Regions from separate parts of the Shewanella sp. 38A_GOM-205m genome, predicted to be linked through region 1. Evidence: predicted binding sites of a transcription regulator. Region 1 holds the regulator's gene; each other region holds the start of a gene.
The links. Region 1 encodes MetJ, which represses methionine synthesis genes. Its sites were predicted from a motif close to TAGACGTCTAGACGTCTA; they were not measured.
Positions count from the first base shown of each region.

Region 1 (7,287 bases):
AACTCACTAAAGACAAGCCCACCGATTGGTGGGCTTCCTTTTATCAAAGGTTCACTGAGAGGCCATCACTTGCCTGGACGCACCCCCAGAGTATGGCAGATAGCATAGGTGAGCTCGGCGCGGTTCAGGGTATAGAAGTGGAAATCTTTCACCCCTTCACGGGAAAGCACCTTGACCATGTCGATGGCCACGTTGGCGCCCACCAACGCCCGGGTACCGGGATCGTTATCCAAACCTTCAAACTGGCGGTGCAGCCATCCCGGCAAAGACACATTGGTCATGGCGGCGAAACGCTTGAGCTGGTTGAAGTTGCCCACAGGCAATATTCCGGGAACAATTTCCACATCAATGCCGGCGGCCACACAACGGTCGCGGAACCTGAGATAAGACTCCACATCGAAGAAAAACTGGGTGATGGCACGGCTGGCACCGGCCTCAATCTTGCGCTTCAGGTTGATAAGGTCAGCCTGGGCATTGGCCGCATCCGGGTGCACCTCAGGATAGGCTGCCACCGAAATATCAAAGTCGGCAACCGAGCGCAGCAAACGCACCAAATCTGAGGCAAAACGTGTCGGCTTGGAACTGCCTTCCGGCAGATCGCCCCGCAGCGCCACTATGTTGCGAATGCCGCTGTTCCAGTAGTGTCGCGCCAACTCCAGTAACTCTTCATCACTGGCATCCACCAGCGTCAGATGCGGCGCCGCCACCAGCTCGGTTTCCTGCTGGATCCGCTCGATCACGCTGTGAGTGCGATCCCGCACTCCTGAGTTGGCACCATAGGTGACGGAAACAAACTTGGGATTCAGTGGCTCCAGGCGCTGAATTGAGTTCCACAGCAAGGTTTCCATCTCAGGCGTTGAGGGCGGAAAGAACTCGAAAGAAACATTGATGTCGCCGTTGAGCTCGGACAAGCTCTGGTTCAGCGAGTGCGCATGTTGTGCGTGATGAAAAGCCATTGAAAATTCCCTCAACTGTCTATCTGGACGTTTGGACGTCTATATGTCCACATACTAGAGAAACTGTCATTGAAGTCAAGCCCTAAGATGGCTTCAAAGATGTATTTATCTTAATCAGTATAAAAGCCGCTAATGAGCGTTTCTGCAAAGCCTCGGCTTTACACCTGGAGAGAGCTTCCACACAAGTTATCCTGTGCCTGGAAAATAGGCGTATCTCTGCAGATATATAAGCAATTTCAAGCAACGCTATGATTGCAGAATTGCACCAATTCCCCCTTCGGAGCCGCCGCTGGGGTTGTTGCAAATTAGCGTAGCCGAGACAGGGATGTCGAGGCTCGAAGGTCGAGCAAGGCGAATGTTGCGAAGCAACTAGTTCATGAGCGCGAGCCAAGGAAGGCGAGCTGGCCCTTATGCATGGATGCATTTGGCGAGTCCTGAGTGTAGCCAATTTGCTTCATAAGCCAGCGGGGATTTCGGCTACGTCGGGGGTGTCCTTGGGGATGCAAGGGGCTTTGGACAAGCAAAGCCCCTTGCCCGGTGTGGTGTGGAACACCACGACTTTACGCCGCTGGCACAGCGGCTAGCATGGCTTTAAGCCAAAGCTCACCAATGAACTTGATCTCAGCTTCCAGCTAAACCGCAAGCCCGTCACCCGCGGTGCGGATAGACTGAAAGCCCGAATACAGTGAAGGACAGCACGTCCGAGAACGGCCACTCACACAGGCTTTTCCTAGCCAAGAGCCCACCAGCTTCAAATATGACGCTAATACCAGCCCTACTCCTGCAGCAGATCGCGACAGATCTGCACCAGATCCGACTGTACTGCCGCGGCAGTCACTTCCCTGCCGGCACCTGGGCCGCGAATGATCAGCGGATTACCCTGGTAGAAGGCCGAGCGGATGACAAACACATTATCTCCCGGGGTCAGATTGGCGTATGGATGCTGACGCTCGACCCATTGCAGAGAGACTTCGGCATTAACCTGGCCATCTTGCTGCTCCAATGAAGCCACATAGCGCAGCACCTTGTTTTGCTCGGCCGCGGCAGCAAACTGCTGCGCGAGAGCGGCATCCAATTCGGGGATCCGCTGCAAGAACTCATCCAGCGGAATGTCGGCCAGCGCCTCAGGCACCAGAGAGCTTAAGCGAATATCTTCAAGCTCCAGTTCCAGACCTATTTCTCGAGCCAAAATCAACAGCTTGCGCTGCATGTCACGCCCGGAAAGATCGTCCCTGGGATCCGGCTCAGTGATCCCCAGCTCTTTGGCCTGCAGCACCAGCTCGGAGAAAGGTTTGATGCCATCGAAATGCTCAAACAGCCAGCAGAGCGTGCCGGAGAAGATACCGCCGACAGCCTCTACCCTGTCGCCGCTGTTGTGCAAATCATTGAGCGCGTGCTGCACCGGCAGCCCGGCGCCGCAACTGGCGTTGTAACGCCAGAACAGTCGGCGGTTACCCAACTGCTGTTTCAGCTCGCGGTAGAAAGGCAATGGCCCGGAGCCGGCCAACTTGTTGGCACTGACCATATGAATTCCACGGGCAAAAAACTCAGGATACTGTAGTGTCAGTCCGGCGCTGGCACTGATATCCAGCGCCACCAGTTCATCGGCTTGCAGCAACGCAAGCTGTTCGAACAGATGTTCATACTGCCAAGGGGTGGCTTCGGCTTCAAACCTTGCCTGCCAGTCATCTCCAAAGATCCCTTCATTGCAGATCCAGGCACGGCTCGAACTCGCCAAGCCCAGGAGTTCAACACTGGCCTCCAGCTCACGTTTGAGGCCGTCGCGGGCTCGGCCGAACAACTCCACCCAGGCTTCGCCTATGTTACCCACCCCCAGCAGAATAACGCCTATGCGTTTGCGGGGGCCGGCGCAGCGCCTGTGCACCTTCTGGGTCAGCAGGTTCACCTGCGATTTGGGCACCAGGGTGACCAGGCTGAGTTGGTCCTGATACAGAGGCCGCGCTTCACGGCTCAGCAAGCGGGCAAAGCTGCGGCGATAACTGCCGGCGCCACTGCTTACCAGGGCTACCAGCCCAAGCTCTCTGTCCTCGGTAATGCTTTGAATTTTGAGCTCGGATGTCTGCGCTTCCAGTAACTGCCAGACTTGGCGGGATAATTCGGGAGTATAGGCCAGCTCAAGTTTGTGTTGCCCCTGAGACCAGTAGGCCAGCGGGTTCAAACCCGCCTCATTGAGCGCATCAAGCGTCTGAGTCTGAGCCTGGGTGCCATTGAACTCCAGGCTCAAGAGGGACACCTGATTGAGATTGGTCACCACAGGAGCGCTTGCGGCATCACTCTTGGGGGCTATCAGGGTAAAGTCGGTATGCGAGGCGTAGCTCGAACGCACCGCCAGGCTGACCTCGGTATCAAACAGCGGCTGCAGGGTACGACAATGCAGTACCGGGGAGCCGAGCCGCGCCAGGCGGTCGGCCTCAGCCAGCGACATACTGCTCAGCAGCCTGGCATCGGCAATCTTGTTGGGATCGGCATTGAACACCCCTTCGACATCTGTCCAGATAGTCACCCTGTCGATATCGGCCAGGCTGGCTATAAGAGTGGCACTGAAGTCGGAGCCGTTGCGACCGAGCAGCAGAGTTTCGCCTTGGCTATTGGCGCAGATAAAGCCGGTGATCACCAGGCGCTCATCGGGATGCTCGGCCAGCAGTCGCTGTACCCTTTCACGGGATTCATCGAGGCGAATCCTGGGTACTGCGCCCTCATCGGCAATCAACAAACTGCGGGCATCCACATGGGAAGCGGCGACACCTGACTCCCTCAGTAGCGCCGCCATCAGTCTGGCCGACCAGCGTTCACCGAAACCCACCACCTGATTGCATTGGTATTCGCTGAGTTCAGGCAAGGACAACAAACTGGCCAGTTGCGCCTTATCTGTAGACAGACGCTCCCGCAGTTGACGTGCCTGTTCATTGCCCAGCAGCTGTTCAATCAGATTCTGCTGATAACCGACAAGCACCTGCAGCTCTTCCTGCCACAGAGCGCCGGATTCCTTCAGGTTCAGCAGTTTATAGAGAAAATTGGTACTCTTGCCGGCGGCGGAAACCACTACAAGATCATCTGCATGACCATGGGTCAGCAAAATATGGGCGACCCGTCGGTAGCAATCGGCATCGGCGAGACTGGAACCGCCAAACTTATGTAGGTGACAACGTGCCATCTCAAGCTCCTTCAATTCAACAGTTTGCGGCTGCAGCCAATCCGGCGGCGATATCATCCAGCAGATCCCGGCCATCTTCTATGCCCACAGACAAGCGGATAAGCGTGTCTTTAATGCCGGCTTCGGCGCGAGCATCACACGCCATGGCTCTGTGGGTCATGGTGGCGGGCACGGCCACCAGGCTCTCAACCCCTCCCAGGCTCTCGGCCACGGAAAACAGCCTGAGCGCGCCGAGGAAGGCAACCACCTGCGCCTCATCACCCTTGAGCTCAAAACTCAGCATAGCGCCAAAGCCACTCTGCTGCCTGGCGGCAATCTCATGACCTGGGTGGCTCTTAAGCCCCGGATAGTAAACTTTGTCTACCACGGGACTCTGGCTTAGCAGCGCCACTATGCGCTCGGCATTGGCCTGATGCTCGCGGATCCTCAGCGCCAGAGTACGCAGGCCACGCAGGGTCAGGTAGCTGTCGAAGGCGCCACTGCTCAGCCCGAGCGTGTTGGACCACCAGTGCAGCTGCTCTGCCAGTTCAGGATCTTTGGCAATCACGGCGCCGCCCACCACATCGCTGTGGCCATTGATGTATTTAGTGGTCGAGTGCACCACTATATCGGCCCCCAACAGTAAAGGCTGTTGCAGCGCCGGCGATAAAAAAGTGTTGTCGACCACCACCAATGCGCCCAGCTGGTGGGCCGCCTCGGCAATAGCGGCAATATCCACTACCCGCAGCAGCGGATTGGACGGCGTCTCGAGCCACACCATGCGCGGCTTTTGCGCCAGGGCAGCGGCGAGTGCTTGCGGGTCGGTTTGATCCAAAACCTGCAAGCGAAACTGGCCCTTGGCAGCCAGATTGGTGAACAGCCTATAGCTACCGCCATAACAGTCATGGGGCACCAACAAGAGGTCATCCGGCCCCAGCAGGTTGACCACCAGAGTAATGGCCGCCATGCCGGTCGCTGTGATTGCCGCACTGCAGCCCTGTTCCAGCTCCCCCAAGGCATCCCCCAGAATGGAGCGGGTAGGATTACCCGAGCGGCTATAATCAAAGGCTCTTGGCTGAGTGTGGCCATCAAAGGCATAGTTGGTCGACAGATAGATGGGTGGCACCACGGCCCCGTGCTGGCTGTCTGATTCGATGCCCTGCCGGACCGCTGTGGTTGCTAATCGCCGCTCTGTCATAATCGACTCCTGAATGCTGAGGTTCGACACCATAAAGATGTCTGGACGTCTAAATCTAACCAATGACCATCCAGCCGTCAATAGGCATCAAGACGTTTGGACGTCCAAATGTATGGATTTCTGTTCATATTGCACAGATTTTGCAGGCAATCATTTGACTGTATCCTGTAAGGGTTTAAAATCTGCTGCGAATTAGTGAGATCACAGGTGAATCAATGACTGAATGGAATGGCGAATACATCAGCCCTTATGCCGAACACGGCAAGAAGAACGAGCAAGTGAAAAAAATCACTGTCTCTATTCCGTTGAAGGTGCTGAAAGTATTGACCGATGAGCGCACCCGGCGCCAGGTAAACAACCTGCGGCACGCCACAAACAGCGAACTGCTGTGCGAAGCCTTCCTGCATGCCTATACCGGCCAGCCACTGCCCAACGATGGGGATTTGTCCAAAGACAAACCCGACAGCATCCCGGAAGAGGCCAAGCGCATGATGGATGCCATGGGCATAGAATGGGAAGACATGGAGTAAGTGTGTTGTCCCTCAGAATTACCTTATAGTTGAACAAGGATCGCGGTGCGATCCTTGTCTTTTTTGGGGCTTGCGAATGTTGTCACTGATAGATCCCGTCACCCTGCTACTGGCGTCCCTGATCATATTTACCGGCGCCCTGACCCAGTCGTTGATAGGCTTTGGCTTGGCCGTGGTGGCCACACCTTTGCTGTATATCGTCGATCCGGAACTGGTTCCTGCCCCGGTTATCGCCATGGGTTTTTCCATCGCCCTGCTGACACTGGTACGCGAGCGTGGCCACCTGGAATTCAACGGCCTGCAATATGCCTTGTTGGGAAGGCTTCCCGGCGGCCTGATTGGCGCCACCCTGCTGTTGCTGGCGCCGCAGCCTATTCTGGGCTTGACCATAGCCTTGATTGTGGCCGTAGCCGTATTCCTCAGCCTTAGAAAGTACAGCATCAAGATCAACCGCCTCAGCCTGTTTATTGCCGGGATATTTTCCGGGATCTTCGGTACCGTGGCCGCCATAGGCGGACCGCCGATGGCCCTGCTGCTGGCGGGTAAGGATGCCAGTCAGTTCCGCGCAGCGCTGTCGGCCTTCTTCATCTTCAGCTCATTGATAGCCTTGATTATTCTCGGCTGTTTTGGCCTCTTGACCTTGAGACACCTATGGCTTTCGCTGTTGCTGCTGCCTTCGGTATTTCTCGGTTTTCTGGTGGCTAGCCGCTTGGTGGGCCGGGTGGATAAAGAGAAGACCCGAGTCCTGACGCTGGCGCTGTGCGCGCTGAGCGCCCTGTTGCTGACCATCAAATCAAGCCTGGCGCTCATCAACGGTTAATTTTAGAAGTGATAGCTGGTTTGCAGTACGCCGCCTATGGCGTCATCGCTGCCGAACATGCCGGTGAGATCCAGCCGGAAACTGTTGCCTATGGCGAACCCTGTCCCGAGTGAATAAAGATCGGCGGTGTGATCATTGAGATCCTGGCGATAACCGAGCCGTAAAGCAACCCAGTCAGCAGGCCGGTATTCACCGCCCAAACGCCAATAGCGGCTGCCCTCAAGCTCGGCAAACTTGTCGTTGTCGGTAAGATCCAAGTCGCTGCTGAGTGAAAAGGCCGCCCAGTCATAGGCCACCCCTGCGGTAACCATAGGTTTCACCTGATAGGTAAGCTGCACGCCGCCGGCCTCTATGCTGCTTAAGTCCCGCTCGATAAGATTACGACCACTGACACCGATAACCAAACCATCCAATGGCTGGAATGCCAGACCGATATCCAGGTTAAAGCCTGTGTCATCGCTTCGATAATCATCATCGTTGAAATCATCGGCATCGAAGTTATTGGCGCTGACAGCATAATTAAAACTGTCCAACCGTTGCAGCTTGGGGGTGACTCCCACTGTCACCGGCATATTGACGATAGATAGCGGATAGCTCACGGCAACCCCGAGCTCGGAAACCGCCCCGGC
Region 1 covers NZ_JADP01000020.1:54,411-61,697, forward strand. Annotated here, with positions in the region: gene N512_RS0113155 (methyl-accepting chemotaxis protein) at 1-2, shown strand, start outside; gene metF (methylenetetrahydrofolate reductase) at 66-956, opposite strand; gene N512_RS0113165 (bifunctional aspartate kinase/homoserine dehydrogenase II) at 1,732-4,131, opposite strand; gene metB (cystathionine gamma-synthase) at 4,148-5,308, opposite strand; gene metJ (met regulon transcriptional regulator MetJ) at 5,524-5,838, shown strand; gene N512_RS0113180 (sulfite exporter TauE/SafE family protein) at 5,915-6,658, shown strand; gene N512_RS0113185 (conjugal transfer protein TraF) at 6,661-7,287, opposite strand, start outside.

Region 2 (7,287 bases), on a different contig from region 1:
TTCGTTGGCATGGGCATTGATGACACACAGGCAACCGAATACCGAGCCGTCGGGCCAGAGCACTGGCCGGGATAGAATCCCCAGGACATTGCTGAACTCTTTTGGGTTGTCATCATTGGTGGAGCGGGTGAGATCCAGATTGACGCCCTCGGGTGGGCTATCGACCATACGCTGGAATACACTTTCATCTGCAGAGAATACCTTGCCGGGCGGGAACCTGTGGCTGGCATCGGCGGCGCTGACAATGACTTCGAATCCCTGATCTGTCTTTTGCAGCACAAAGACTTTGTCGGCCTGGTAGTAACGTTTCATTAGCTCACATTGATGCATCCAGCGAATAAGGTTGAGTCTGTGGCTTTCATTTTCCAATAGGCTCTTGCCTGGGTCTATGGTATCCGGGAGCATATCTCTTCCTGAGTCGAGTGGCTTAAGTTCAACTTTAAGTGTGGAAGCAGTATGGGAATTTCGCAAATCGAGTGCGGCTGCAACAGGCTTTGGCTATAATGCGGCTTCTTTTATTGCTGAGTCTTTTTGATGCCGGAAACCATGCAATACCGCCAGGCTGAGGCGGCCGATGTTGAGACGATAGCCAGCCTGGAGCAGCGCTTCGGCCAGGACGAATTGAGTGCCAGAGAGCGTACACAGGGCATGCAAGGGCAGGGCTTTTCAGCCAAGGAGCTTGAACCTCTGGTGGCCGCCGGTCATGTGTGGCTGGCGTTGGACGCGACTAAGGTAGTCGGTTATCTGATAACCGGCAGTTGGGATAAACTCAAGCATTCGCCTTTATGTCAGGCCCTCAGTCGGCAACTGGCCCAGAATCGCTTTGACCTGGGGCTGAACTGGCAGCAAACTCTGCATTACGGCCCGGTTTGGGTGCATCCTGATTATCGTGGCAAGGGCGTGTTTGATAAGCTTTACGGCACCGCCAGAGCCAACATCAGTGCGCCTTGGCTGGCACTGATCGCCGAGGACAACGAGACGTCTATACGAGCCCATAGCAGGGATGGCCGCATGCGCACCCTGGACTTTGTCACCCTTTGCGGCAGGGATTTTTATCTGCTGCTGGGCTAACAGCCGCTTTGACGCGGGAGAGCAAGATGCAAAACACGCCAGAAACCCTACTGCAAGCCTGTGAGTCGCTAAGGCTATCTGCCTGGGATAATGTCAGATACATGGTGTCTGTTTTGGCGCTGCAGGGCGAACAGGCAAAGGCCTTTGAAGCCCAAATCGATGGCAAGCCGCATTATCTGCTGCAAGCCTTGGGCGTCTGTTTCGACTGTGGGCGCAGCAACAGTTATCAGGTGCAGATCCGTCTGTTGACCGATACCGAATTCACTCCAATGAAAGTGTTGGATATCACGCCGCTATCGGCCGAGCAGTTGGGTTACCTCTGTATGGAAACGGCTCATTTCGATCACTGCTACTGAGATATCGCCTGATAAATAGATATAAAAAAACCGCCCTGAGGCGGTTTTTTTGCAAGCTGAGTCTATTACAGACCTGCGTCGGCGCGCAGGGCTTCAGCCTTGTTGGTTTGCTCCCATGGGAACTCATCACGGCCGAAGTGACCGTAAGCGGCGGTGCCTTGATAGATGGGACGCGCCAGATCCAGCATCTCGGTCAGGCCGTATGGGCGCAGATCGAAGTGCTGACGAACCAATTGGATCAGCAGCTCTTGCGAGACTTTGCCGGTACCGAAGGTTTCCACACTGATGGAAGTCGGTTCGGCCACACCAATGGCGTAAGACACCTGGATTTCACAGCGATCCGCCAGACCGGCAGCCACTATGTTCTTGGCAACGTAACGGGCAGCGTAAGCGGCGCTGCGGTCAACCTTGGATGGGTCTTTACCTGAGAAGGCGCCACCACCGTGACGGGCCATGCCACCATAGGTATCAACGATGATCTTGCGACCGGTCAAACCACAGTCACCCATGGGACCACCGATAACGAAACGGCCGGTTGGGTTGATGAAGTACTTGGTGTCCTTGTTCAGCCACTGGGCTGGCAATACTGGCTTGATGATGGTTTCCATCACGCCTTCCACCAGATCCGCCTGACTGACGCTGTCGCAATGCTGGGTAGAAAGTACCACGGCATCGATACCGACAATCTTGTTGTCTTCGTAGGCGAAAGTCACCTGAGACTTGGCATCGGGACGCAGCCAAGGCAGAGCGCCGCTCTTGCGTACTTCGGACTGGCGCTTAACCAACTGGTGAGCATAAGTGATAGGAGCCGGCATCAGCACGTCAGTCTCATTGCTGGCGTAACCGAACATCAGACCCTGGTCACCGGCACCCTGTTCTTTGGGATCGGCACGGTCTACACCCTGATTGATATCGGGGGACTGCTTGCCGATGGCGTTCAGTACCGCACAGCTGTCGGCATCAAAACCCATATCTGAGTGGGTATAACCTATTTCGCGAACGGTTTTACGGGTCAGTTCTTCAATATCGACCCAGGCAGAGGTGGTGACTTCACCGGCTACCAGTACCATGCCTGTCTTGACCAGGGTTTCACAGGCTACACGGGCCTTGGGATCCTGAGCCAGAATCGCGTCGAGTACCGCATCAGAAATCTGATCGGCGATTTTATCTGGATGTCCTTCTGAGACCGACTCAGAGGTAAACAAGTGTTTTGCCATAATTCGGAAAATCTCGTCTGTGGAATTCAAACGTGTAGAAGCATCTACATCTAGACGGCCATTTTAGTAGAATTCGACTTGGATGACACCCCTTGTCGCAAATATTTGTGCGCCATGGCGCAGGAATCGGCTCAAATGACTAAAATCTTTTTTTACTGTTTTCAGCTATTTTGCTGAAATTTATCAGATTCATCTGTATCTGAATCTAGACTTTTCCTCTGGCAATTCAGCCTTGGCATTTGCGTTGAAAGCGATCAGCGGACAGGCAAGTTGACAGCTTTGTGAGCGGCAGGCTTCGCAAATGAGGCGCAAATGTAAACACAAAGCAAAGCCTGGGCTGCTTTTGGCGCCGTGGGTGGGCGAATTTTATTTGCGTCCTTCTGCCCGGTAGGGGAAAATATGGCTCCATTTTGCCCAAGACCTCTAAGATCAAGCAGGAGAGAGCATGTCTTCCCGTAAAGAACTCGCTAACGCTATCCGTGTTTTAAGTATGGACGCTGTCCAAAAGGCCAATTCCGGCCACCCCGGTGCTCCCATGGGGATGGCAGATATCGCCGAAGTCCTGTGGCGGGATCACCTCAAGCACAACCCTGTGAACCCTCAATGGGCTGACCGCGACCGCTTTGTGCTGTCAAACGGCCATGGTTCCATGCTGCATTACTCACTGCTGCATCTGGCGGGTTATGATCTGGGCATTGAAGATCTCAAGCAGTTCCGTCAACTGCACTCACGTACTCCGGGCCACCCTGAATATGGTTATGCTCCCGGCATCGAAACCACCACAGGGCCTCTGGGCCAAGGCATCACCAATGCCGTAGGTATGGCGATTGCGGAAAAGACTCTGGCGGCTCAGTTTAACCGTGACGGTCACGATATTGTCGATCACCATACTTATGTCTTCATGGGTGACGGCTGTCTGATGGAAGGTATCTCCCACGAAGCCTGCTCTCTGGCCGGCACTCTGGGTCTTGGCAAACTGATCGCCTTCTGGGATGACAACGGTATCTCCATCGACGGTCATGTTGAAGGCTGGTTCAGTGATGATACCCCCAAGCGCTTTGAAGCCTACGGCTGGCACGTGGTTGCCGGTGTCGACGGTCACGATCCGCAAGCTATCAACGCCGCCATCGAAGCCGCCAAGGCCGATCCGCGTCCATCGCTGATCTGCTGCAAGACCATCATAGGTTACGGTTCTCCCAACAAGTCAGGTTCTCACGACTGCCACGGTGCGCCGCTGGGTGATGCTGAAATCGCCGCCGCCCGTGAATTCCTGGGCTGGAAGCACGACCCATTCGTGATCCCATCTGAAATCTATGCCGCCTGGGATGCCAAGGAAGCCGGTAAGGCCGCCGAAAGCAGCTGGAACGACAAGTTCGCCGCCTATGAAGCCGCTCACCCCGCACTGGCTGCCGAGCTCAAGCGTCGCCTCAACGGTGAACTGCCAGCCAACTTTGACGCCGATGCCAAAGCCTATATAGAGCAGCTGCAGGCTAACCCTGCCAATATCGCTTCCCGTAAGGCCTCGCAAAATGCCCTGGAAGCCTTCGGTAAAATACTGCCGGAATTCTTAGGGGGCAGTGCTGACCTGGCGCCTTCCAACCTGACCATGTACTCAGGTTCCAAGCCTATTTCGGCCGAAGATGCCAGCGGCAACTACCTGCACTATGGTGTGCGTGAGTTTGGTATGACCGCCATCATCAACGGTATTGCCCTGCACGGCGGGTTTGTACCTTACGGCGCCACCTTCCTGATGTTTATGGAATACGCCCGTAACGCCATGCGGATGGCTGCGCTGATGAAGGTGCAGAACATTCAGGTCTATACCCACGACTCCATTGGCTTGGGTGAAGACGGCCCGACTCACCAACCGGTTGAGCAGATTGCCTCTTTGCGTATGACTCCCAACATGAGCACCTGGCGCCCATGTGACCAGGTAGAATCTGCCATTGCCTGGAAGTACGCCATAGAGCGCAAAGACGGTCCAACTTCACTTATCTTCTCGCGTCAGAACCTGACCCAGATGCCACGCAGCGCCGAGCAACTGAGCGATGTGGCCAAGGGCGGTTATGTGCTGGTGGATTGCGAAGGCGCGCCTGAGCTGATCATCATTGCCACCGGCAGCGAAGTCGAGTTGGCGGTTAAGGCACAGGCTGAGCTGGCCGCTACTGGCGCCAAGGTGCGTGTGGTTTCCATGCCATCTACCGACGTATTTGACCAACAGGACGCGGCTTATAAAGAAGCCGTACTGCCAGCCAATGTCACAAAACGACTGGCAGTGGAAGCGGGCATAGCCGATTACTGGTATAAATATGTGGGCCTGAACGGTCGCATTATTGGCATGACCAGCTTCGGTGAGTCAGCGCCTGCCAATCAGTTGTTTGAGATGTTCGGTTTCACTGTAGATAAAGTGGTTGAAGCCGGTAAGGCTCTGCTCGCCTGAGCCGCGCCTGCCTGATTGGAAATGACTGTGCGGCAACCAGGCAATGGAATGCCGCACAGGAAGTGCAACGGCCTGTCAGGAAGACAGGCCGTTACCCAATCAGCATCCCTCTTTAGAGGAACAGGATCTCCATGATCAGAGTCGCAATCAATGGTTATGGCCGCATCGGCCGCTCAATTCTCCGTGCCTTATACGAGTCGGGTAAAAGGCAGCAAATTCAGATCGTTGCCATCAATGAACTGGCCAAGCCCGAGGCTATAGTCCACCTCACCAACTATGACACCACCCATGGTCGCTTCCATAGCCGCGCGAGTCTTGCAGACGGCATGATGCAACTGGGGGACGATAGCATCAGACTGTTGGCCGAGCCGGAGGCAGACAAACTGCCCTGGGGCGAGCTGGATATCGACTTGGTGTTCGAAGCCACAGGCGCCCTGTCTGATAGGCAGAGCTGCGAGGCTCATATCCAGGCCGGTGCCCGCCAGGTATTGATAAGTCATCCCTCTTCGGCGGATGTTGACGCCACCATAGTCTATGGTGTCAACCAGGAACTGTTGGCCGCCGAACACACTGTGGTGTCCAACGCATCCTGTACCACCAACTGTATTGTCCCTGTTATCGATGTGCTGGATCGGCACTTTGGGGTCAAGAGCGGTGCTATTACCACTATCCACTCGGCGATGAATGATCAACAGGTGATAGATGCCTATCACGACGATCTGCGCCGCACCCGCGCCGCCGGGCAATCGATCATTCCTGTCGACACCAAGCTGGCCCGCGGCATAGAGCGTATCCTGCCGCAGATGAAGGATAAGTTCGAGGCCATTTCAGTGCGGGTGCCCACTATTAATGTCACCGCCATAGATGTGTCTGTGACCCTCAATGACAGAGTGGATATTGCCAAGGTAAACCAGGTGCTGGAACAGGCGACCCATGGCCGGCTTGAGGGCATTCTGGGCTATACTGATGAGCCTCTGGTATCATGCGATTTTAATCATGATCCGCGCTCCAGCGTGGTCGACGGCACCCAGACCCGGGTCAGTGATGGTCAACTGGTGAAGCTGTTGCTTTGGTGCGACAACGAATGGGGCTTTGCCAACCGTATGTTGGATACGGCGCTGGCGATGATCAAGGCCCGCAGCGCCTGAGAGGCTGCAACAGATTATTCCAGGGTGGCAGGGAAGGCGCTGCCCTTAGTGAAACAGATTTGTTTTTGATTAAGAAGGAAGCGTAAAAATGGCAATTATCAAGATGTCAGAGCTGGATCTTCAGGGCAAGCGTGTGCTTATCCGTGAAGATCTCAACGTGCCTGTGGCCGATGGCGTGGTCACCAGCGACGCGCGTCTGCGGGCTTCGCTGCCCACTATCAAGTTGGCACTGGAAAAAGGGGCTGCCGTGATGGTGATGTCCCACCTGGGACGACCAACCGAAGGCGAATACAATGAGGAGTTTTCCCTCAAGCCTGTGGTGGACTATCTGGCCAAGGCGCTGAACTGTCCGGTACGTCTGGAAAAAGACTATCTGGATGGCGTCGAAGTTGCCCAAGGTGAAGTGGTGGTGTTTGAAAACGTCCGCTTCAACAAGGGTGAGAAGAAAAACGACGAGGCGCTTTCCAAGCAGCTGGCAGCCCTGTGTGATGTCTATGTGATGGATGCCTTTGGTACCGCTCACCGCGCCCAGGCCTCGACTCATGGTGTCGGCATGTTTGCCCCGATAGCCTGCGCCGGCCCATTGCTGGCGGCTGAGCTGGATGCCTTGGGTAAGGCGATGGATAACCCGGCGCGTCCCTTGGTGGCGATTGTCGGTGGCTCCAAAGTGTCGACCAAGCTGACAGTGCTTGAATCTCTGTCCGGCATAGTGGATCAACTGGTAGTGGGTGGTGGTATCGCCAACACCTTTATTGCCGCCGCCGGCCATCCTGTGGGCAAGTCGCTCTATGAAGCCGACCTTATCGATGAAGCCAAGCGCCTGGTGGCCAATGCCCAGAGCCGTGGTGGCGATATCCCTGTGCCTACCGATGTGGTGGTTGGCAAGGAGTTCAGCCCAGCAGCCGTGGCTACCTTGAAGCCAGTGGCCGAGGTTGCCGACGATGAGATGATCTTCGACATAGGCCCGGACAGCGCCGAAGCCTTGGCAGCTATCCTGCAACAAGCCGGTACCATAGTCTGGAACGGCCCGGTTGGGGTGTTCGAGTTCGATCAGT
Region 2 covers NZ_JADP01000008.1:102,619-109,905, reverse strand. Annotated here, with positions in the region: gene N512_RS0109670 (deoxycytidine triphosphate deaminase) at 1-405, opposite strand, end outside; gene N512_RS0109665 (GNAT family N-acetyltransferase) at 535-1,071, shown strand; gene N512_RS0109660 (hypothetical protein) at 1,098-1,427, shown strand; gene metK (methionine adenosyltransferase) at 1,493-2,644, opposite strand; gene tkt (transketolase) at 3,090-5,084, shown strand; gene epd (erythrose-4-phosphate dehydrogenase) at 5,216-6,232, shown strand; gene N512_RS0109640 (phosphoglycerate kinase) at 6,321-7,287, shown strand, end outside.
Region 2: a site for MetJ is predicted at 2,688-2,705, ahead of metK (methionine adenosyltransferase). Genes of this name have one in related genera too.

Region 3 (7,287 bases), on a different contig from region 1:
GAGGGCCGTGAACGTTCTGTGGTTATGAGTATCGCCAACATTACCCGCCTCAAGCTCTTGTCCAACGAACTGATGGCTGCCAAGGAAGATGCCGATGCCGCCAACAAGGCCAAGAGTGACTTCCTTGCCAATATGTCCCATGAGATCCGCACCCCGATGAACGCCATTATCGGCATGTCTCAGCTGTGCCTGCAGACACAGTTGGATCGCAAACAGCGTAACTATGTGGAAAAAATTGAACGGGCTTCGCAATCCCTGCTGGGGATCATCAATGACATTCTCGACTTCTCCAAGATTGAGGCCGGCAAACTGGATATCGAAGTGGTGCCGTTCCAGCTCGACAGTATTTTGGAAGATCTCGGGGATATGTTCTCTGAGCGCGCCGCCGACAAACAATTGGAGCTGCTGTTTGCCGTGGCCCCCAGCGTACCCAGCCACCTGGAAGGGGATCCGCTGCGTCTCGGTCAGGTGCTTATTAACCTGATGAACAACGCCATCAAATTCACCGAACGGGGTGAAGTGATGCTGTCGATAAGTGAGCTCAGCCGCGAGCAGGATGAAGTGATCCTGAGATTCGCGGTGCGCGACAGTGGCATAGGTCTGACGGCCGAGCAGCAAGCCAGATTATTCAAGTCTTTCAGCCAGGCAGATACCTCGACCACACGTAAATACGGCGGTACCGGGCTTGGGCTGGCGATTTCCAAACAACTGGTAGAACTGATGGGCGGTGAAATCGGCGTCGAGAGCCAGTTTGGCAACGGCAGTTGTTTCTTCTTCACTGTGCGGCTCAAGGTTGCGGAAAACGACAAGCTGAATGTAGAGCAGGAACTGGAGGGCATGCCCATTCTGGTGGTCGATGACAACGGTACCGCCAGAGATATATTGCGGACCACGCTGGAGAGCATGGGCTTTACCGTTGACTGTGCCCGCAGCGGCATGGAGGCGCTGGATAAGGTGAAGCGCAAGTCCTACAAGATGGCCTTGATCGATTGGAAGATGCCTGAGATGGACGGCATGGAAACCGCGCGGCAGATACTGCAGGTAAAAGAGCCGCCGCTGATCCTCATGGTGTCGGCCCACGCCAACAGTGGCTTTATCGAACAGTTGGAGCAACTCGGGATCAACGGCTATATCACCAAGCCGGTCAGTGCCTCCAGGCTGCTCGATGGCATTATGCTGGCTCTTGGGCGTCAGGGCCATATTCCTGTCAGGCGCAAGGCGTTGGATCTCGAATCCCTGCAACTGGCAGCTCTTGCCGGCAAACGTGTGTTGCTGGTGGAAGACAACGAGATGAATCAGGAGGTGGCGACCGAGTTTCTCGAACAGGTAGGCATAGACTTATCCATTGCCGAGAATGGCCAGATAGCACTGGAGAAGTTGGCGCAGCAGCAGTTTGATCTTGTATTGATGGACTGCCAGATGCCTGTGATGGATGGATATCAGGCCACAGAGGCACTGCGCAAGATGCCGGGGCTTGAGCAGTTACCTGTGGTTGCCATGACGGCCAACGCCATGGCCGGTGACAAGGAGATGTGTCTGCGAGCAGGCATGAATGATCACATCGCCAAGCCGATAGAAGTCAGCCTCTTGTATCAGGTGTTGTTGCAGTATCTGGGAGGTGGGCAAGTCCCGGCCGCTGCAGGGAATAATGATGCCGGTATGGCCGATGGCGATGCTCCTGAGAATCTGGTGAGCTGGCCGGAACACGAGAGCCTGGATATCGATCGGGGACTGCAGCTGGTACAGCATTCAGAGCGCCTCTATCGGCGCATCTTCGAGCGTTTCCTCGGTAGCCAGGGCAATGTCGGCAAACGGATTCGCAAGGCGCTCAAGGAACAACAGCAGGAAGAAGCGGTCAGGGCGGCGCATACCCTTAAGGGGCTGGCAGGTAACCTCTGCTCCGAGCCTTTGGTGGAAGAGGCCAGGCAATTGGAAGCCAAGTTGGCGGCCGGTGAAGAATGTGAGCAAGAGTTGCTGGCGGTGGAAACCCGGGTTGCAGCCATTGTCGAAGCCATTGCGGACTGGATGGGTGATAAGCCACAAAGCGATCCACTGGCGGAAGGTGATGCCGTCGAGGAGATGGACCCCGAGGCGCTTAAAACCGCCCTGGAGCAACTGCTGCAGAGTCTGGAAGACGCCGATGCCGAAGCCGTTGTTCAACTGGAAGCATTGAGCCGCAGGGTGAGCAAGCCTCTGTGGCAGCGCCTGAAACCTGTCAGCAGTATGGTCGGCAGCTATCAGTTTGACGATGCCGCCGATCTTATCCGCGAGCTGCAGCAGGAGCTGAACGAGACCGAGCAGGCCTGACTATACTCATTAGGGGATATGCCATTAAAGCGCTGTGGCGCTGAAATAGGATGTGGGGCCCATAACAAGAGGGAGATTGAGATGGAAAAAGCCACTGTACTGGTGGTGGACGATACACCGGAGAACATAGATATTCTGGTGGGGATCCTCGGCGATGACTATAAGCTCAAGGTGGCGATAGATGGCCCAAGAGCGCTGGCGTTGGCGCAGAAGAGCCCTCCGGATCTGATCCTCCTGGATGTGATGATGCCGGGCATGAATGGCTATGAAGTTTGTAAGCGTCTCAAGCAGGAACCCATGACCAGCCATATCCCGGTGATCTTTGTCACCGCTCTCTCTGAGGTGGCCGATGAGACCCAGGGCTTTGATTTGGGGGCTGTCGACTACATCACCAAGCCTGTCAGTGCCCCGATAGTCAGAGCCAGGGTACGTAACCACTTGGCCCTCTATGATCAGAAGCGTTTGCTGGAACAACAGGTGCGCGAACGTACCCGCGAGCTGGAACAGACCCGCTTCGAGATCATCCGTCGCCTGGGCCGCGCCGCCGAATACAAGGATAACGAGACCGGCTTACACGTTATTCGCATGAGCCACTATGCCAGGCTCCTGGCGCAACAGGCCAAACTGCCGGACAACTTCTGTGAGCTGCTTTACAATGCGGCGCCCATGCATGATATCGGCAAGATAGGTACTCCGGATGCTGTGCTGAAAAAACCGGGGAAACTGGACGCCGAAGAGTGGCGAATCATGCAGCAACACGCCGAAATCGGTGCCGAGATTATCGGTGAGCACCCGGATCCTCTGTTGCAGATGTCCCGGCGCATTGCGCTGACTCACCACGAGAAGTGGGATGGCTCAGGTTATCCCAATGGCTTGAAAGGCAATGATATTCCCATTGAGGGGCGAATCGTCGCCATTGCCGATGTCTTCGATGCCCTGACCTCGATTCGACCTTACAAGAAGGCCTGGAGCATAGAAGATACCATGGCGTTACTGGAGTCTGAGTCGGGGAAACACTTTGACCCTGAACTGGTGGAACTGTTCAAACAGATACTGCCCCAGGTGATAGAGGTGCGTGATACTCACATGGAAACTGAGTCCGGCACCGAATAGCGACAAACTGCGGATAAAAATAAAGGCGCCGACGGCGCCTTTATTGGGTCATTCATTGTTACTCCTGCTCTTCCAGAGAGTAGGGCAGAGGCAGTACCGTCAGTTCGCTGTTTTCATCATCAGCGATGCGGAATTTGGCGCCGACTTCTGTGTCATTGGCCAGCACTGCGGTCAGCAGCAACTCGCCATTTCGTTGTACGGCTTCAATAATGCTGCCGCCCTTACGAAAACCTTCATCCAGCGCCATCTCCAGCGTGGTTTCCGGGGTGACATCGACAGTGGCTTTACCCTTGAGAATATAGAGGGCTCGCTTGTTGCCGCCGCGATACTTCATTCTGGCCACGGTTTCCTGGCCCATGTAGCAACCTTTGGTGAAGCTGATGCCGTTGATGGCCTGCAGGTTGCACATTTGCGGTACAAATTGGCCCATGTGTGATGCCGGCAGGTTAGGGTAGGCGGCAAGGATTTCCAGCTCTTGCCAGGCACTGGCATCGACTGGAGACTGCTGCTGGCACAAGGCATCGGCCCGGGCCCTGGGCAGAACCAGAATAAAGCGCTCGCCGTCCTGCAGTACCACGCCGTCATCGACAGCACTCACTTGCTGCTCTGGACTGAAGCCCGGGAACTGCTCTGCCAGCCAAGTGGCAGCCTTGGCGCCGGCTACACCCACGAGACTGTAATCGTCGCTGACATCGACCAGTTCGGCCTTACTGAACACAGCGTACTTCTTCAGTTGCGGCAAGTCGGCAGCCAGGGTATCCCTTGGCATCATCAATATCAGGGCATCACCCAGGGCAAAGGTTCTGAAACTTGAAAGCATTTTGCCTTTGGGATCGCAGTGAGCGCCCCAACGCCACTGTTCGGCCGTGAGAGAGCTGATATCCGTGGTGACCTGACCATGGATAAAGCTGCGGCCCTGTTCGCCGGTAACGGCAAGCAGACCCAAGTGAGATAGGCGGGAAATAAGCAGATCCGGAATGCCGGCATCCAGTGGCCAATCGGGCTGAGAAACGCAAATGCTCATAACAAGATCCTGAGATTGAAGGCATTAAGAGATCTGCGATTGTAGCGGATTTGACAGAAATAAACAGGGCGCCGATAGCAATATGGCACCCTGTGAAAGCCTCAAAAAATCAGAACAGCAGTCTGGTACGGATAGTACCTTCGATAGACTTGAGTTCTGTCAGTGCTTCTTCAGCCTGGGTGGTATCTACCTCCATCACCACATAACCTATGGTAGCCGTGGTTTGCAGATACTGGGCTGAAATGTTGATGCCTTTCTCCGAGAACGCCTGGTTAATCTTGATCAGAATACCGGGGCGGTTATGGTGAATATGCAGCAGGCGGGAGGCATCTTTATGCTGCGGCAGCGATACTTCCGGGAAGTTGACTGCCGACAGGGTAGAGCCGTTGTCTGAGTATTTGGCCAGCTTGCCGGCAACCTCAATACCTATGTTTTCCTGGGCTTCTTCTGTGCTGCCGCCTATGTGTGGGGTCAGTAACACATTGTCCAGGCCGCGCAGCGGGCTTTGGAATTCGTCAGTATTGGACTTGGGCTCAACCGGGAACACGTCGATGGCGGCACCAGCCAACTGTTGCTCCTTGAGTGCTACCGCCAGGGCGTCGATATCCACCACAGTGCCGCGGGAAGCATTGATCAGTATGCTGCCTTTGCGCATCATCGCCAGTTCGGCCTGGGCAATCATCTCTTTGGTTTGTGGGGTTTCAGGCACATGCAGGCTGACCACATCGGCTTGAGACAGTAACTGCTCCATGGAGTGTACCTGCTGGGCGTTACCCAGCGGCAGCTTATCTTCGATATCGAAGAAGATCACTTTCATCCCCAAGGTTTCGGCGAGGATCCCCAGCTGGGTACCGATATGGCCATAACCTATGACCCCCAGGGTCTTGCCACGGGCTTCGAAGCTGCCATTGGCGCTCTTGAGCCAGCCACCACGATGGGCCAGGGCGTTGCGCTGCGGAATACCGCGCAGCAGCATGATGATTTCACCGAGTACCAGTTCGGCCACGCTGCGGGTATTGGAGAAGGGCGCATTGAACACAGGAATACCCAGTTGCTCGGCAGCCTTGAGATCGACCTGGTTGGTGCCGATACAGAAACATCCTATGGCAACCAGCTTTTCCGCCTGTTGTAATACTTCTTGGGTCAGTTGGGTACGGGAGCGGATTCCGACGAAATGGGCATCTTTGATCGACTGCTGCAGCTCTGAGCCGGAGAGTGATGCCTTGTGATACTCGATATTGGTATAGCCAGCCCTTTCCAGCACATCGACGGCTGATTGGTGGACGCCTTCCAACAACAGGATTTTAATTTTATCCTTGTCCAGCGAGTGTTTCGCCATGATATAGGTACCCTCTTGATTATTAACTAATGTACGTATGCTATGATGCTTTTGCCCATGCCCAATCAAAGTAGCACTTTTTTCAGGTGAAGTGGAGGGCTAGATGGCTAAAGTATTTTTTCCTAATTGAGAACAATCACTGGCATAAGGAAAGTGGCTTGAAAAACACAATTATCTGGCTGGTCGTTTATTTTGTGGTACTTATCTGGTCGGCGATAGCGCCTAAAGATGATTTCACTTGGTGGCTGGAAGCGCTGCCTGGGATGCTGGCACTGCCGATACTGTTTTTTACCCGCAAACGTTTTCCGCTGACCCCGCTGCTTTATGGCCTGATTTTGGTGCATTGCCTGATACTGTTTGTCGGCGCTCACTACACCTATGCCGAGGTGCCGCTGTTCGATACTTTAGCGCAGTGGATGGGCTCTGAGCGTAACAACTACGATAAACTGGGTCATTTGGCCCAAGGGTTTATCCCGGCAATGATTGCCAGAGAGATACTGCTGCGTAACCAAGCTGTGAAACCTGGTGCCTGGTGTGCTTTTCTGGTCAGTTGTTTTGCCTTGGCCTTGTCGGCTTTCTATGAACTGATTGAATGGTGGGTTGCCGCGGCTACAGGCACAGGTGCCGAGGCATTTCTCGGCACCCAGGGCTATGTCTGGGATACCCAGTCGGATATGCTGATGGCTCTTATCGGTGCCATCGCCGCCTTGCTGTTTTTATCCTCATTTCATGACCGCCAGTTGCAGCGTCTTGGCACCGATTGACAGGTCGGGACAGAGAGAGCCATATACAGTCTTTACAATATTTCATCTGGCAATGCGACTAAAGATTGTTAGAATCATACTTTATGGTGATGAAAACCGGACACTATCTGGTCAGAATCATCTGATACTTTTTGTGTAAGCTCACGGAAAGTGATTAAGGAAGCTATCCCTTTAGGGATATGAGCGAGACTTTTCAGGGAGAAGAGTAAATATGAGTAGTATCAATGAGTTGGTTTTTATAAACCAGATAGCCGCCCCTTGTCATTTGGCCATACTGGCCGAGTCCATTGGTCTTAAGACCCGTATAGTACGCCACCCGGAACAGTTGGATCCGCAGAAGAGCGATAGTACTTTCTATCTAATTTCTCAGAAGGGGTCGGCGCTGGACAATAAGGGCATTCCTCTGCTGGCCAGCCGTCTGGTCTCTCATGTTCCTGTCGCCCTCTATCAAGTTGCCAGAGGTTCACTGGATCAGGAGTCGGCTATGTTGCTGGGGATCCGCGGGGTACTTTATTCAGATCAGCGCATCGATCTTATGCTTACTGGCCTGCGCAAGATGGTGGCCGATGAGCTCTGGTACGACAGAACCCTTATCAGCAAGATGTTCCGTAAGCTGGTCAAGACCTTGGACACTGGCAATGAGATGTCGGCCGATACGGTTTCCATGCTGCAGATGTTGACCCGGCGTGAACGTACCATTATTCAACTGGTTTCCAGTGGTGCCAGGAATAAAGAGATAG
Region 3 covers NZ_JADP01000003.1:52,337-59,623, reverse strand. Annotated here, with positions in the region: gene N512_RS0103425 (PAS domain S-box protein) at 1-2,307, shown strand, start outside; gene N512_RS0103420 (response regulator) at 2,389-3,420, shown strand; gene ygfZ (tRNA-modifying protein YgfZ) at 3,479-4,444, opposite strand; gene serA (phosphoglycerate dehydrogenase) at 4,554-5,783, opposite strand; gene N512_RS0103405 (DUF2238 domain-containing protein) at 5,942-6,547, shown strand; gene N512_RS0103400 (helix-turn-helix transcriptional regulator) at 6,759-7,287, shown strand, end outside.
Region 3: a site for MetJ is predicted at 5,876-5,893, ahead of serA (phosphoglycerate dehydrogenase). Genes of this name have one in related genera too.

Region 4 (7,287 bases), on a different contig from region 1:
TCGTGGTGCCCCGGAATGAAAGACCGGGGATAATCGGGAAGCCGGTGAGAATCCGGCACTGCCCCCGCAACGGTAAATGGTGAGAGACAGGCGCGCCCAAGTGGCGTCATAAAAGCCGGGTCTTGCGCGGTCAACCGCATAGCCAAAGTCCGGAGACCGGCCCTGGAGGTATTTCGATGATTTCGGTGGGCAGATCTCGAAATGCGGCAGCCAAGGGGCTCTCCCTGCCGTGGCACTCTTGCCCCGTTTCCCTTTCAGGAGTCAAAGGAAAATGGGTTTCAAACTAAATCATCTCGCGCTGCTCTGCGGTGCATTTACCTCAGTTCCCGTCATGGCGAGTGCTACAACCCAGGCCGTGGATGAACAGCTGGTGGTCATTGGCCGTCAGGATGACACGCCGCTCAATATTGCCGCCAATGTGGTGGTCATAGATGCCGCCGATATTCAGCAAAGCGGTGCCAGTAATCTGAGCGAGTTGCTGCGTGGCCGCAGTGGCATTCAAATATCGGACAATAACTCAGGGCCTGTGCTGGCGATGCGCGGTTTCTCTTCCAGCCAAGCGGTGAATAACACCCTGATACTGATAGATGGTCGCCGACTCAACAATATCGATATTGCCGCCCCCAGCCTGAGTGCCATTGCGGTCAATCAGATTGAAAGGGTAGAGATCCTTTCCGGCAGCGCCGGGGTGCTCTATGGTGATCAGGCAGTCGGCGGAGTGATCAATATTATCACCAAGGCGCCCAGTGCCAGCGGTGGCAACCTGACCCTCTCAGGTGGCAGTTTTGACACCTACGAAGGCCGTGGGGATCTGTCCGGCGCCATCAATGACAACTGGCGTTACTATTTGGCTGCTGCTTACAACGAGAGCGACAACTACCGTAGAAACAATGCCAACGAAACCGGTTCTGTGCTGGGGCGTCTGCAATATGATTCAGAGTTGACCAACTTCTTTGTCGAAGGCAGTTACTACGATAACAAGCGCCAGACTCCAGGCTCACTGACCCTGGCTCAGTTTGAAGCCGACCCACGCCAGGCGACATCGACGCCGGGTGATTACAACCATGAGATGACTTCTGCCTGGCGTGCTCATCTCCAGCGCCAGGTGCACGCCAACTGGGCCCTGGCTGCGGACCTCAACTACAGCGATACTCTGGTGTCCAGTGTCAGCTATGGTAGCCCAGGTCGTAACGAGCGCTCGCTGTTGGAATTCAATCCCAAGGCGCTGGGGCGTTATCAGACCCGCAACGGTGAGCTGAGCATAGTCATAGGCGCCGATATTCAACGGGGTGAAACCGAGTTCGATCTCAGTTATATGCAGCGCAGCAATACCCAAACCATGACCAGCACCTATCTACAGGCCAATGTGCCGCTGACCAACAGCCTGAGCTATGTGGTGGGCGGGCGCTATGCCAAGGTCAAGGATGAACTCAAGGACGGTCAGATTTACCCCAATGGCATAGATTTGGATGAAGACGCTCACGCGCTCGAGTTGGGGCTCAACTATCGGCCGCTGGAAGGCCACAGATTCTATCTTCGCGGTGATGAGAGTTTCCGTTTCGCCAAGGTCGATGAGCAAGCTTATACGCCGCCAACAGTCGTCGGCCTCAAGCCGCAGACCGGCCGTTCCATTGAAGCCGGCTGGGATTGGACCTTGAGCAACCAGAGCCTGCGTCTGAACCTGTACCGACTGTCGCTGGAAGATGAAATTGTCTTTGACCCCAGTGCTGATATGCCTATCGGCGGTGCTTTCCCCGGCGCCAACGTCAACGCCGATGCTTCCCGCCGTTATGGCGCCAGCCTCGACTGGGACTGGCAGCTCAATGAAATGCTGCAGTTGGGACTTGAGTACAACTATATCGATGCCGAATTTACTGAAGGCGCCAACAAAGGCAAATCTCTCTCCTGGGTGGCCGAGCATTCCGGGCGTATCTACACCAGTGTGGACTTTGGTCAGCACTGGCAGCTGTTTGTCGAGGGTCAGTATCTGGGTGACAGATATATGGAGGGTGACAATGGCAACCAGCACGATAAACTGGACAGCTATTGGCTGGGGAATATCGCCCTCAACTACAGCCGAGATGCCTGGCTTGCCAGCCTGAGGGTCGACAACCTGTTTGACAAGCAATACGCCAGCTCAGGTTATTTCAGTACCTGGGGCGATGGTTATTACTCGGGTAGCGGCCGGGCGCTGAGATTCAGCGTCAGCTATCGCTTCTGATAGCATAGAAAGCCGGGGGTTCCCGGCTTTTTTCTGCCCGTATTTCTATCTGTTTTAGTTGGAAAGTACTCACCGACAAGGAGGCAAGAGTCGAAATATGAAAGCTGATTTTAGATATGGTTTGAGAGGCGTGGCCATAGCCCTGTTGTCGCTGCTTTTGCTGGCTTGCTCCGAGCCCAAGCTGGCATATATCGGCAGCAATGGCAAACTGCTGGCCTTCGGTGACAGCCTGACCCAAGGCGTTGGTGCCAAGGCCGGGCAGGATTATCCCAGCCGTCTGGCCGAGTTGTGCCGTTGTGAGGTGATCAACGCCGGGATTTCCGGTGAGCAATCTGCTGCCGGGCTTGAGCGTTTGCCGGCACTGCTGGATGAAACCAAGCCGGATCTGCTTATTTTGCTCGAAGGCGGTAACGATATTCTCCGCGGTCGTAGCCAGGTGCAATTGGCGCAAAACATTGAGGCCATGTTACTTGAGGCCAAAGCCCGGCAAATTCCGGTAGTGCTGCTGGCTGTGCCGCAAAAGAGCCTGCTGCTGTCCCCCCTGCCTTTGTATGCCGAACTGGCCGACAAGCACGGCGCCATCTTGCTGGAACAGACTCTGTCCGAGCTGCTGCGTTCAAACGAGCTCAAGTCCGATACTGTGCATCTCAATCAACAGGGGTATTCGCGTTTGGCACAAGTCATCTTTACCAGGCTGCAGGAGGCGGGCGCTTTTTGATGCTACTTTTTGATTCTGTTTGGCAAAAACCGGGCTAATTATCGATTCAACTTGACCCTGGTGGGCGTTTTATGGGTAAATTCTCTGCCATAATAAATGGCAATAGTGCCTCCATAATAAATAACAACAGGTTTAAAGAATCACATGACAGATCTTGAGCAGCAGGTTTTTACTCAAGTGCGTGCCATTATTGCCAACGAAGAGCAGGTGATAGGGCGCCGCGGCATCCTGATCCCGCTTAAGAAGGCCATTATTGCTGATGGCGATATTCGCAATGTGATCGATATTGTCGCGACCGATCCCGCTCTGGCAGCTCATCTGCTGTGGCGCAGCAATAACGCGCTCTCTCCTTCCGTTCAGCCAAACCGCAGCCTCAAGGATGCATTGGTGCGTCTGGGACAGGTCAATATCTACCGTTATGCCTTTAGCTTTTATCTCAAAGAGCGGCTCGATGAACTGCCGCAGCCATACCGTAAACTGGTACTTGGCTATTGGCGCCTGACCGAGTCCGTGGCGACCGAGTCTGTGGACAGCTTGCATCAGATGCAAGGGGTGCAGATAGACGCGGATGAAGTGCAGACTCTGGCACTGTTCAGCGTCTTTGGTCAGATTATTGCCCTGACGGCGTTTGCCTATCTCAACGCCGAAGCCGAGCAGTGCTTCCCGCTGGGCATTATCAAGACCCTGATAGAGACCCAGCAGCAGACGCTGACGGTGGAAGCTTTTGAATCTCTGGGGTTGGATGATGAGCTGCAAAGCGAGTTTATGGTCGCCCATAACCTGAGACAGACCCGGGATCCCAATTCACCCGGACTGGTACTGAGAAGGGTACTGTCCCAGCGCGGTCTGCTGCTGAATCCTCTCTAAATGCTTTGTGACTGCCGCCGACTTTCAGGGACGGTGGCAGCCGCTCAGTCAGTGTCTGTCCTGACGCTGTAATCCCTCTTTGGCAATTAATTCCAGCAGCCTTTGCAGCTGCACTCTATTGCTGCTGTCGCGGCGGTAGGCACCGAACAGCGGCCGTTTCAGGCCTTCTTGCCCCAGTTTCACCGAGGTCAGGCTCAAGCCCTGGGCTTCGGTCAGTGACCAGTTGGGCAAGGCAGCAACCCCTTCTTTACAGGCGATGCGTTGCAGCAACACATTGGTGAGATCACAGCGTTTTTGTGGGCCGGGCACCACTCCGGCCGGCTCGAGGAAGTGACGGAAAATATCCAGCCTTTCCAGCGGTACCGGATAACTGATAATAGGTTCCCTGGCCAGTTGTTGCGGCAAAATATAGCTGTTGCCTGCCAGAGGGTGATCTTTGGCCATCACCAGTCTCACTTCAAAATCAAACAGATGCTGATAGGCAAGGGCATGACCGGGCACAGGATCTGAGGTCAGCACTATATCCAGCTCACCGGTTTCCAGCGCATTGAGAGAGTCGAACAGATGGCGGCTGGAGAGATCCAGATTGGCATCCGGATAAGACTGATGAAAGGCTTCCATCACAGGCATCAGCCAGCGAAAACAGCTGTGACACTCAATACCCACCTTCAAGGGACCGCTGCTTCCAGATAGACCGCGTTTGAGCACAAATTCGGTTTCCTGTACCCGGGGCAGTATCTCTTCCGCCAGGGTCAGCAGGCGACTGCCCTCAAGCGTGAAAGTCAGAGGTTTGCTTTTGCGAACAAATACCTGGGAGTTAATCCGGGTCTCCAACTCTTTAATCTGGTGCGACAGCGCCGACTGGGTGACAAAACGTTTCTTCGCCGCGCCGGCCAGACTGCCACTTTCTTTCAGTGCTATCAGAGTACGAAGGTGTCTCAGTTCTATCATTTCCTCTCCACATGAATGCCGCTCATGTTGCCCTTGAATTCAATTCGGTTGCCTGTGCTGAGACTAGCACAATAAACTTCTAGACGTCCAGACGCCCGGTTTGATTTGTTGTGTTTCGGCGTCGCCAGTCACTTGCTGCACAGTTTATAAAGGATGGTATACATTATGCAATTAAATAGTCTTGGCTTTCCCCGTATCGGACGTCGACGTGAACTCAAGTTTGCTTTGGAGAAATATTGGCGCGGTGAGTCCAGCGTGGCCGAATTAGAGAGTGTTGCCAGGGAGCTTAGGCGTACCCACTGGCAGTGGCAGGCCGACGCCGGGGTGGCGCAGTTGCCGGTCGGTGACTTTGCTTACTATGATCAGGTGCTGACCCTGAGTGCGACTCTGGGGGTCATCCCCGAGCGTCACCGTGACGGCGGCGCTGTCAATCTCGATACCCTGTTCCGGATTGCCCGTGGCCGAGCGCCCAGCGGCAAGCATGCGCCGGCGTCTGAAATGACCAAGTACTTCAACACCAACTATCATTATCTGGTGCCTGAGCTCAGCGAAGATCAACGCTTCGATATCGCCTGGGAACAGTTGTTTGAAGAGGTGACCGAGGCTCAGGCGCTGGGTCACACTGCCAAGCCGGTACTCTTGGGGCCGGTCACTTTCCTGTATCTGTCCAAGACAGTGGGCTCAGAGTTTGACCGTTTGACACTGCTGCCGGCGCTGCTGGAATGTTATCAAGCCATTCTGGCCCGATTTGCCGCCCAGGGTGTTGAATGGGTGCAATTGGATGAACCTGCGCTGGCACTTGAGCTGGATGACAACTGGCAGCAGGCCTTCAATCAGGCCTACGGCGTGCTCAAGTCGGCGCCGCTCAAGCTGTTGCTGGCAACCTATTACGGCACTGTAGCCCACCATCAAAGTCTGTTGTCGGCACTGCCGGTGGCGGGTATTCACCTGGATCTGGTCACTGCGCCCGAGCAGTTGCAGGCCTCTGTCGATGCACTGGCGCCAGAGCAGGTATTGTCGGTTGGGGTGATCAACGGCCGTAACGTCTGGGCCGCCGATCTGGATCTTGTGGCCGAGCAGTTGGCGCCACTGGCGCGTGATCTGGGAGACAGGCTCTGGCTCGCCACTTCCTGCTCCCTGTTGCATACCCCGGTGGATCTCGAGGTGGAGACCGCACTGGCGCCCGAGCTTAAAAGTCTGCTGGCTTTTGCCAGGCAAAAACTCACCGAGTTGCAGGAGCTCAAGGCGCTTTTGGAGGCGCCTGAGACTGAAAATGCCAAAGCCGTGGTCGCCCGTTGCCGGAGTCGGCGCGCGGCCAGGGCGCAGGGGCGTAATCAACAGCTCAGTGCCAGAATCGATGCCCTGAGCGCAACCGATTACAACCGAAACCATGAGTTTGAGGTGCGCAGACAAGCCCAGCAGGCCAGGTTCAAGCTGCCTTTGTTGCCGACGACTACCATAGGTTCATTCCCGCAGACGGCAGCCATTCGTAACCTGCGTAGCCGCTGGCGCAAGGGTGAGTTGGACGATGCAGTGTACACAGAGCAGCTGCAACAGGTGACCCGGGATACCATAGAACGTCAGCTCAAGCTGGGGATAGATGTGTTGGTACACGGTGAAGCCGAGCGCAACGACATGGTGGAATACTTTGGTGAACAGCTAGATGGCGTTGGTTTTACCAAACAGGGCTGGGTGCAGAGCTATGGTTCCCGCTGTGTCAAGCCGCCGCTGATCTACGCCGATGTGACCCGTCCCAAGGCGATGACAGTCGACTGGGCCGAATATGCCCAGAGTCTCACCGACAGACCGGTGAAAGGCATGCTGACCGGGCCTGTGACCATATTGCATTGGTCCTTTGCCCGCGAGGATATCAGCCGCGAGCAGATAGCGACTCAGTTGGCCCTGGCGATACGTGATGAAGTGGTGGCATTGGAGCGGGCGGGTATAGGTATTATTCAGATTGATGAGCCGGCTTTTCGGGAAGGCTTGCCGCTCAAATGCAGCGATTGGGCCCATTATCTCGATTGGGCGGTGGCCGCCTTTAAGCTCAGCGCCGCCGGTGTCAGAGACGAGACCCAAATTCATACCCATATGTGCTACAGCGAATTCAACGACACTATTGCGGCAATTGCCGCCATGGATGCCGATGTGATCACCATAGAAACATCGCGCTCACGGATGGAGTTGTTGAATGCCTTCGAAGACTTTGACTATCCCAATGAAATCGGCCCCGGGGTTTATGATATTCACTCCCCCAATATTCCAACAGTGGAAGCCATGGTAAGCCTGATTGAAAAGGCGGCGCAGAAAATTCCTGTGCGCCAGCTCTGGGTCAACCCGGATTGCGGCTTGAAGACCCGTAACTGGGAAGAAGTCGAACCGGCTTTGAAGAACATGGTTGATGCCACCAGGGAGTTGCGACGTCGACTCGGGTGATAAAATTCTGTGGTTAATAACAGTCAGGGGCGCACTGCGCCCCTGATGTTGATTGACTCCAACGCGGGAAAGGTTCAGCCCATGCTCATGCCCA
Region 4 covers NZ_JADP01000029.1:41,715-49,001, reverse strand. Annotated here, with positions in the region: cobalamin riboswitch at 1-179, shown strand, start outside; gene N512_RS0115330 (TonB-dependent receptor) at 272-2,221, shown strand; gene N512_RS0115325 (GDSL-type esterase/lipase family protein) at 2,319-2,939, shown strand; gene N512_RS0115320 (HDOD domain-containing protein) at 3,084-3,806, shown strand; gene N512_RS0115315 (LysR family transcriptional regulator) at 3,855-4,757, opposite strand; gene metE (5-methyltetrahydropteroyltriglutamate--homocysteine S-methyltransferase) at 4,923-7,193, shown strand; gene N512_RS0115305 (hypothetical protein) at 7,268-7,287, opposite strand, start outside.
Region 4: a site for MetJ is predicted at 4,830-4,847, ahead of metE (5-methyltetrahydropteroyltriglutamate--homocysteine S-methyltransferase). Genes of this name have one in related genera too.